DNA from 2 places in the Delftia deserti genome. Region 2 is predicted to be linked to the other one. Evidence: riboswitches for the same ligand, from Rfam matches in the RefSeq annotation. Region 2 holds a riboswitch; the other holds the start of a gene.
The links. A riboswitch is a leader RNA that binds a small molecule or an ion and turns the genes downstream of it on or off. The one in region 2 is predicted to bind glycine.
Positions count from the first base shown of each region.

Region 1: it holds a riboswitch for glycine, as region 2 does, so the genes downstream of both, gcvT (glycine cleavage system aminomethyltransferase GcvT) here and ACFPFG_RS20810 (D-amino acid dehydrogenase) in region 2, are expected to answer to the same signal.

Region 1 is NZ_JBHSIH010000001.1:6,618,007-6,622,553, reverse strand. Features, by position in the region: gene ACFPFG_RS31190 (fatty acid--CoA ligase) at 1-1,507, opposite strand, end outside; glycine riboswitch at 1,677-1,788, shown strand; glycine riboswitch at 1,804-1,922, shown strand; gene gcvT (glycine cleavage system aminomethyltransferase GcvT) at 1,982-3,115, shown strand; gene gcvH (glycine cleavage system protein GcvH) at 3,250-3,624, shown strand; gene gcvP (aminomethyl-transferring glycine dehydrogenase) at 3,696-4,547, shown strand, end outside.
Region 2 is NZ_JBHSIH010000001.1:4,327,750-4,332,296, forward strand. Features, by position in the region: gene ACFPFG_RS20810 (D-amino acid dehydrogenase) at 1-1,324, opposite strand, end outside; glycine riboswitch at 1,417-1,527, opposite strand; gene ACFPFG_RS20815 (PepSY domain-containing protein) at 1,903-4,521, shown strand.

The DNA of each region.
Region 1 (4,547 bases), 2.3 Mb from region 2:
CGGCCAGGCGGTCGCCGTGGACCAGGAAGGCGTCCAGCGCCTCGGCCGTGGGCGTGGCGCCGGGCCTGGCGACCACATGGGCGGCGACGATCTGGCCCCAGCGCTCGTCGGCTTCGCCGATGACGGCGACCTCGAGCACATCGGCGTGTTCGACCAGCGCGTCTTCCACCTCACGCGGATAGACGTTCTCGGCACCCGAATTGATCATGTAGTCGATGCGGTCGCGGATCCAGAGGTAGCCGTCGTCGTCGATGTGGCCCAGGTCGCCCGTGTGGTACCAGCCGTGCGCCAGGGCGCGGGCATTGGCGTCGGGGCGGTTGAGGTAGCCGGCCATCATGCAGGGGCCGCGCACCAGGATTTCGCCCACCTCGCCGGGCAGGCAGGCCTCGGCCGGATCGGTGGGGGCGTTGTCCTCGCGCAGGCGCGCCACGATGAGGTCATGGCCCATGGAGGGCAGCCCTGCCGAGCCCGCGTGCGAGAGTTGCTCGCGCGGCAGCAGGACGGACATGCAGGGACCCATTTCCGTGGTGCCGTAGACCTGGACCAGGTCGCTGCCGACCTTGCGCGTCCATTCGCGGATCAGGTGCGGCGCCATGGAGGCGCCGCCGTACTCCACCAGCCGCAGCGCGGGCGCCTGCTCAGGCGAGGCAATGGGGTCGGCCAGCAGCATGGTGACCATGGTGGGCGCGGCAAAGAAGAAGCTCACGCGCTCTTCGCGGATCAGGCGCCAGGCCTCGGTCACGTCGAAGCGGCGCAGCAGCACCTGGGTGGCCCCGGCCTGCAGGCGCGGCAAAAAGCTGGTGTGCAGCTCGGCCGTGTGGTTGAGCGGCGCCATGGCCAGGCCCACGTCGTCGCGCGTGAACTGCATGGTCTGGTGCATGAGGGCGTTGTGCGCCAGCTTGCTGCGGTGCGTGTGCAGCACGCCCTTGGGCCGGCCCGTGGTGCCGCTGGTGTACATGAGGATGCAAGGATCGCTTTCGCGCACATGGGCCTGTGGCGGCGCGCTGCTGCGGCCGCTGGCCAGGGCGGACAGGCGCTGCGTGGCCCAGATCGGCAGCGCGTCGGCCTGGGTATCGTCGGCAAAGATCCAGTGCTCGACGCCCGTGCCAGGGCCACCCCCGCCTTCGGCCTTGAGCAGGGCCTGGGCGCGTGCGGCCACCTCGCCGCCCTCTTGCTCGAAGACCAGGGCGCGCGCTGCACCGTCCTTGAGGATGAAGGCCAGCTCCTGCGCCGCCAGCCGGTAGTTGATGGGGTTGAAGATGGCGCCCAGGCGCGCGGCCGCCAGCATGGTGAAGACAAAGGCCGGCGTGTTGTAGAGAAAGGCGGCCACCACGTCGCCATGGCCTATGCCCAGCTCGGCCAGGCCGTGGGCGTGGCGGTTGACCTCGGCATCGAGCTGTGCATAGGTCCAGGCGCGGCGCTCGCCGCCCTCCCACGCGACCAGGGCTTCCTTGTTCGGCAGGTAACGTGCCGGCCAGGCCAATGTGTCTCCCAGCGTCTGCTGCATGTGCGCTTCTTCCTTCTCGCTCACGAGATTTCATATATCGATGCATCTCAATGTAGGAGATTTTTTAGACAGTTATGCAATTTGCAAATGCATCCATGCAGGCAAGCGCATGGAGCTGCAGTCGGCCCGCGGAAATCCCGCAGCCGCGCAGGGGCCGGCCGCAGCTAGAATGCGCCGGTCAGGAGAGAGTGCCCGCCCGGCCGCAATGGTCACAGGCAGCGGCGCCGCCGAAGGCGCAGGGTTCGTCCCGAACGCTCAGGTAAAAGGACTGGCACCGCCTGCCGCCACGGCCGCAGGCGTTCCTAGCTGGAGAGAGATGCAGGGCACGGCGGTGTGCCCCATCCACCGAAGGAGCAAGCCCCACGCATGGAAGGTGCGGGTGAATCTCTCAGGTAAAGCGGACAGCAGGGCAGGACATCCCGGGATTCCGGGATGGCGTTGTGCCTTGCCCCTTGCCGAAAAGAGAGTCCCTCCTTGACCGCTGCCTCCACCACCGATCTGCTCAAGACCCCGCTGTTCGACCTGCACCAGGAACTGGGCGCTCGCATGGTGCCGTTTGCCGGCTACTCCATGCCCGTGCAATACCCGCAGGGGCTGATGGCCGAGCATCTGCACACGCGCGAGGCGGCAGGCCTGTTCGATGTCTCGCACATGGGCCAGATCAGCCTGCGCGGCCCGGATGCCGGCGCCGCGCTGGAATCGCTGCTGCCCATGGACGTGCTGGGCCTGGGCGAACACCGCCAGCGCTACGGCCTGCTGCTCAACGACGCGGGCGGCATTCTGGACGACCTGATGTTCGTGCGCCGCGAGGACGACCTGTTCCTGATCGTCAACGGCGCCTGCAAGCACGAAGACCTGGCGCACATAGAGGCCCGCATCGGCCAGCGCTGCGAAATCGAGCCCCAGTTCGACCGGGGCCTGCTGGCGCTGCAGGGCCCGCAGGCAGCAGTCGCCATGGAGCGCCTGCTGCCCGACACGGCCGGGCTGGTGTTCATGACGGGCGGCTACTTCGACTGGGAAGGCGCCGAGCTGTACATCACGCGCAGCGGCTATACCGGCGAGGACGGCTTCGAGATCTCCTTGCCCGCCGGCCACGCCGAGGCCTTTGCCCGTGCCCTGCTGGCCCAGCCCGAAGTCAGGCCCGTGGGCCTGGGCGCGCGCAATTCGCTGCGCCTGGAAGCCGGCCTGTGCCTGTACGGCAACGATCTGGACACGACCACCACCCCGGCCGAGGCCGCCCTGAACTGGGCCGTGCAGAAGGTCCGCCGCATCGGTGGCGAGCGCGAAGGCGGCTTTCCCGGCGCGGCCGCCGTGCTGGCCCAGCTGCAGTCGCCCGAGCTGCTCACGCGCAAGCGCGTGGGCCTGGTGGCCCTGGAGCGCGTGCCCGTGCGCGAAGGCACGGAGCTGCTGGACGCGAGCGGCCGCAAGGTCGGCCAGGTCACCAGCGGCCTGCTGTCGCCCACGCTGAACCAGCCCGTGGCACTGGCCTATGTGGAGCCGGGCAGCGCCGCCATCGGCACCACGCTGCAGGCCATGGTGCGCGGCAAGGCCGTGCCCATGCAGGTGCAGGCCACGCCCTTCGTGGCGCCCCGCTATCACCGCGGTTGAGGACAGCCTGCGCGCTTGGCGTGGATCGAGTTCGGCGGATTCGTTTTTCCTGCCATCGCATGCCGCTACAGTGCGCACTGACCTTTCTCAAACCGCCTTTCACAGGTTTTTTTCAGTTTCTATCGGAGCAAGCCATGAGCATCCAGTATTCCAAGGACCACGAATGGATCAACGCCGCCAACCCTGACGCGGCCATCGTCGGCATCACCCTCCACGCGCAGGATGCGCTGGGCGACGTGGTGTTCGTCGATCTGCCCGCCGTGGGCACCAGCTTCAACCAGGGCGATGTGGCCGGCGTGGTCGAGTCCGTCAAGGCCGCCGCCGATGTCTACATGCCCGTCAGCGGCGAGATCGTCGAAGTCAACGAAGCCCTGCGCGACGACCCCTCCCTGGCCAACAGCGACCCGCTGGGCGAAGGCTGGTTCTTCAAGGTCAAGCTCAGCGACGCAGGCCAGCTGGCCGCGCTGCTCGACGAAGCCGCCTACACGGCCTTCGCACAGAGCAACTGACGCCTCTTTCCGGCCAGGACGGGCGCCAGGGCCCGCCCTGGCGCTTTTCAGCTTTTGAGACAGGTCCCTCCATGCTGATGTCCTCCACCCAGCCCCTTGCCGCCCTCGAGAACGCCACCGAATTCGTGGCTCGCCATATCGGCATAGCGCCCGAAGACGAGGCCCGCATGCTCGGCGCCATTGGCGCGGCATCGCGCGATGCGCTGATCGACGCCATCGTCCCGCCCTCCATCCGGCGCCACCAGCCCATGGCGCTGCCGCCAGCGGCCACCGAGGCCCAGGCGCTGGCCGAGCTCAAGGCGCTGGCAGGCCGCAACCAGCTGCTCAAGAGCTTCATCGGCCAGGGCTACTACGGCACGCACACGCCCGGCGTGATCCTGCGCAACATTCTGGAGAACCCCGCCTGGTACACGGCCTACACGCCCTACCAGGCCGAGATCTCGCAAGGCCGCATGGAGGCCCTGGTCAACTTCCAGACCATGGTCTGCGACCTGACGGCCATGCCGATTGCCAACGCCTCCATGCTGGACGAGGCCACGGCCGCCGCCGAGGCGATGACGCTGGCCAAGCGCTCCGTCAAAAGCAAGAGCAACCGTTTCGTGGTGGCAGGCGATGCCCACCCCCAGACCATCGAGGTGATACAGACGCGCGCCGCGCCGCTGGGCATCGAGGTGCTGCTGGCCAATTCGCTGGAGGAATGGAACCAGCTGATGGACGGCGAGTACTTCGCGGTGCTGGCCCAGTACCCGGCCACCAGCGGCCGCATCGACGATCTGCGCGCCGACGTGGACAAGGCCCATGCAAGGCAGGCCGCCTTCATCGTGGCCACCGACCTGCTGGCGCTGACCCTGATCACGCCGCCCGGCGAATGGGGTGCCGACATCGTGGTGGGCACCACCCAGCGCTTTGGCATGCCCATGGGC
Region 2 (4,547 bases):
CGCGCGGGCGCACCGTGCCTGCGCTGCGATCCGGGTCCATGACTGCAGCTCCCAGAAAATCGAAATCCACGGCCGGCTGTCTGCCGCTGACCAGGTCGGCGAGCGCCATGCCGGAGCCGCAGGCATGGGTCCAGCCCAGCGTGCCGTGGCCGGTGTTCAGGAACAGGTTGGCGATGGGCGAGCGTCCGATCAGCGGCACATTGCTGGGCGTGGCGGGGCGCAGGCCGCTCCAAAATTGCGCGCGTTCGGCATCGCCGGCGCCGGGGAACAGCTGCTGCACCCGCCGCACGATGGCCTCGCAGCGCACGGGGTCCAGGTTGCGGTCGTAGCCGTTGAACTCCGCCGTGCCCGCGATGCGCAGCCGGTCGCCCTGAGCGCCCGTATAGCGCGAGAACACCAGCTTGAACTCGTCGTCCGTGAGACTGACCTGATAGGCCTTGGCGGGGTCCAGTACCGGCAGGGTCACGGAGTAGCCCTTGGCCGGATAGATGGGCAGGCGCAGCCCCAGCGGCTGGGCCAGCAGCGGGCTGAACGAGCCCATGGCCAGCACATAGGCGTCTGCCTGGATGCGTTCGTAGCGGCCCTCGGCATTGGTCATCTCCACATGGTCGATATGGCGGCTGGCGCCCGCGCCCGTGGTGCGCAGCGCCGTCACATGGTGGCTATGGCGGAATTGCACGCCCGTGGCGGCAGCGATGCGCGCCAGCTCGCGTGTGAAGAGGTTGGCGTCGCCTGATTCATCCTCGGCCGTATAGGTGGCGCCCGCTATCTGCCCGCGCACATGGGCCAGGGCCGGCTCCAGGCGCACGGCTTCGTCGGCATCGATCAGGCGGCGGTCGCAGCCCAGGGCCTGCATCTGCTCGGTGGGCTTGAGCGCGCCCTCGAACTCGCGGGCGTTCGTGTAGAAGTGCAGGATGCCTTGCATGCGCTGCTCGTACTGGATGCCGGTGTCCGACCGCAGCTGCTGCAGCGCCTCGCGGCTGTAGGTGCCCAGGCGCACGATCTGCTGGATGTTGTGGCGCGTGCGCGCGGGCGTGCAGTTGCGCAGGAAGGACAGGCCCCAGAGCCACTGGCGCATGTCGGCACGCAGGCGAAACAGCAGCGGTGCGTCCTGCCGGCCCAGCCAACCGAGCAGCTTCAGCGGTGCGCCTGGGTTGGCCCAGGGCTCCGCATGGCTGACCGAGATCTGCCCGCCGTTGGCAAAGCTGGTTTCGGCGCCGGGCGCAGCCTGGCGGTCTATGACGGTCACTTCGTGACCCAGGGATTGCAGATAGTAGGCCGAGGCGGTGCCGATCAGGCCGGCTCCGAGAACGATGACGCGCATGACAATGCCCTTTCAAAGGCATGTGCCGGTCACGCGGAAGCTGGTAGCTATGGATTTAATAGCAAGCAGCCGGCGTCCGTCGTGACGCAGCTGCCGCTCCCCCTGTCCTTGGTACCTGAGAGATTCACCGCCGTCCATGGGGACGGGGCTTGCTCCTTCGGTGCGCCGCGCCTTGCGCGCGGCGGCTCTCCAGACGGCATGATGAGTTTGCAGTACGGAACCTGAGCGTGTATGGGAGTTTGCGCCTTCGGTGAGGCCGGCACCGTGGCGCCCGCCTGCTCTCCTGCTGATGGCGATTCTAGGGGGCGGCCCGTGCCGCTGCCGCTAGGCGTAAACCCCAGGTCGGCCTGCGGGCCTATCGCCTGCGCGCAACATGCGGTAAATGAGAACAATTTAGAATTTCGCGCTGATGGCGCCTTCCCTCCCTGGCCCCGGCCGACGCCGCCCGGGGCTGGCGAACGGCCGCCATGCACGACCACTGCCTGCTGCCAGCTACCCTCTGCCCGCCTCCCATGCACCGCTCCGTACTGATGCTCCGTTGCGCACCGATGGACATCTGACTGCCTTCGTCCGCCCCCATGACTTTCAAGAAAATCTGGTTCCAGCTGCACTGGTTCTTCGGCATCACGGCCGGCACGGTGCTCATCGTCATCGGGCTGTCGGGCGCGGTGTTCTCCTTCCACGAGGAAATCCTGGGCTGGATGAACCCCGGCACGGCAACCGTGCCCGCGCGCGATGCCGCGCCGCTGGCGCCGCCACAGATTGCGCAGGCGCTGCGCGAGGCCGGCGAGCAGCGCGTGGTCCAGCGCATCACCGTCTTTGCCGAGCCCGGCCGCTCGGCCCAGGTGGCCTTCAAGCCGCCGGCCGGCCAGCGCCGGGGCCAGACGGTCTTTGTCAATCCCTACACGGGCGCCCAGCTGCCCGAGCAGCACGGCACGGAGTTCTTCGAATGGGTGGAGCGCCTGCACCGCTGGCTGCTGCTGTCGCGCGATGACGGCAAGCCCATCACGGGCACGCTGGCCGGCCTGTTGCTGATGCTGTCGCTGTCGGGCCTGTACCTGCGCTGGCCGCGCCGGCCGCTGTCATGGCGCACCTGGCTGAGCTTCGACCCGGCGCTCAAGGGCCGCTCCTTCCTCTGGGGCCTGCACTCGGTGGCGGGCACCTGGGCCCTGGTGGCCTATGTGGTGTTCACCTGCACTGGCATGTACTGGGCCTTTGGCGTGGTGCGCAGCACGGTGGACGGCTGGGCCGGCGTGCCGCCGCGCGTGGCCGCTCCCGCGGCGCCGTCCTCGAAACCCGGTGGCGGCCGGCCTGAGCCGGCTGGCGTGCAGCAGCCCATCGACATCGCGCCCGGCTGGGCCGCCTTCGAGCGCATCGCCCATGGCTGGCAGTTCGCCCAGCTGCGTCTGCCCGAGCGTGCGGGCCAGCCCCTGCAGATCAGCTGGCTGGATGCCGACGCCGCCCATGAGCGCGCGCGCAACCAGATGGCCTTGCTGCCCGACGGCGCCGTGCAGCGCGACGAGCGCTATGCCGACCTGCCCACGGGCCGCCGCGCCGTGGGCGCCATCTACCCGCTGCACATGGGCACCTATTTCGGCATGCCGGGGCGCATCTTCATGACGCTGGCCTCGCTGATCATGCCCCTGTTCGCCATCACGGGCTGGATGCTCTACCTGGACCGCCGGCGCAAGGCGCGCGCCCTGGCCAAGGAGCGCCAGGCGCTGCTGGAGGACCCGCCACCGTCCGCGCCTGCGGGCCAGGACACCGTGCTGGTCGCCTTCGCCAGCCAGGCCGGCCGTGCCGAGCACCTGGCCGTGGCCACCGTGGCTGTGCTGCGCGGCGCAGGCATGGCGGCCAGCCTGCAATCCGTGGCGAGGCTGGATGCCGAGCAGCTGCGCCACCATCGGCGCGTGCTCTTCGTGGCCAGCACCTTCGGCGAAGGTGATCCGCCGGATGCCGCGCGCCGCTTTGCGCGCCTGCTGGGCGCGGCCTCGGGCTCGGCCCTGCCGCATCTGCAATACGGCCTGCTGGCGCTGGGCGACCGGCAGTACGCGGCCTTCTGCGGCTTTGGCCATGCGCTGGACCACCAACTGCGCCGCCTGGGCGCACAGCCCGTGTTTCCGCTGATCGAGATGGATGGCGAGGAACCCCAGGCCTGGCATGCCTGGCAGCAGGCGCTGGCAGGGCATTTCGGCGCCGTGCTGCCCGTGTGCGATGCCCTGCCTGCGTCTTCGGCGGAGCCGCTTGCCGACGCCACGGCCTTTGCTGCCTGGCCGCTGCAGGCGCGCAGCCTGTGCAACGCGGGCAGCCAGGGCGCAGGGCTTTATGTGCTGGACTTGGCACCGCCCGAAGGCGTGGCCCCGCTGTGGCGGGCTGGTGCGCTGGCCGAGGTGCTGCCACGCCATGGCGCAGCCACCGTGCAGGCCTGGCTGGCTGCCCAGGAATGCGACGGCTCGGCCCCCGTGCAATGGCGCCAGCAGACCTGCATGCTGGGCGAGGCACTGGCCGCCAGCGTGCTGCCGGCCCCGGGCGACATCGCCCCCGGCACCGCGCCCCAGGCCGTGGCCGATGCGCTGCTGCCGCTGCTGCCGCGCAGCTACTCGGTCGCCTCGCTGCCGCAGGACGGCCATGTGCGGCTGCTGGTGCGCCAGGCCCGCCATGACGGCGGCCTGGGCGTGGCGTCGGGCTGGCTGACGGCGCATGCGGCCCAGGGCACGTCCGTGGCCATGAGACTGGTGGAAAACCGCGCCTTCGAGCCGCGCGACGAGGCAGGTGCCGAGCCCGATGCGCCGGCCATCTTCATCGGCAACGGCTCCGGCTATGCCGGCCTGCGCGGCCACCTGCTGGCGCGCATGCACGCAGGCCGCCACCGCAACTGGCTGCTGTTCGGCGAACGTCAGCGGGCCCATGACGGGTACTGCGAGGCCGAGGTCTCCGGCTGGCTGGCCGCAGGCAAGCTGCAGCGCGCCGACTTCATCTACTCCCGCGACCAGGCCCGGCGCCGCTACGTGCAGGACGCCCTGCGCGAAGCCGCCGAACCCCTGCGCGACTGGATCGCCGACGGCGCCGTGCTCTACGTCTGCGGCAGCGCCGACGGCATGGCCGCAGGCGTCGATGCCGCGCTGTCCGACATTCTGGGCGCTACCGCCGTCGAAGACCTGATCGTCGAAGGCCGTTACCGCAGGGATGTGTACTGAGGTGAAGCGCCGCGTCTTAATGCACA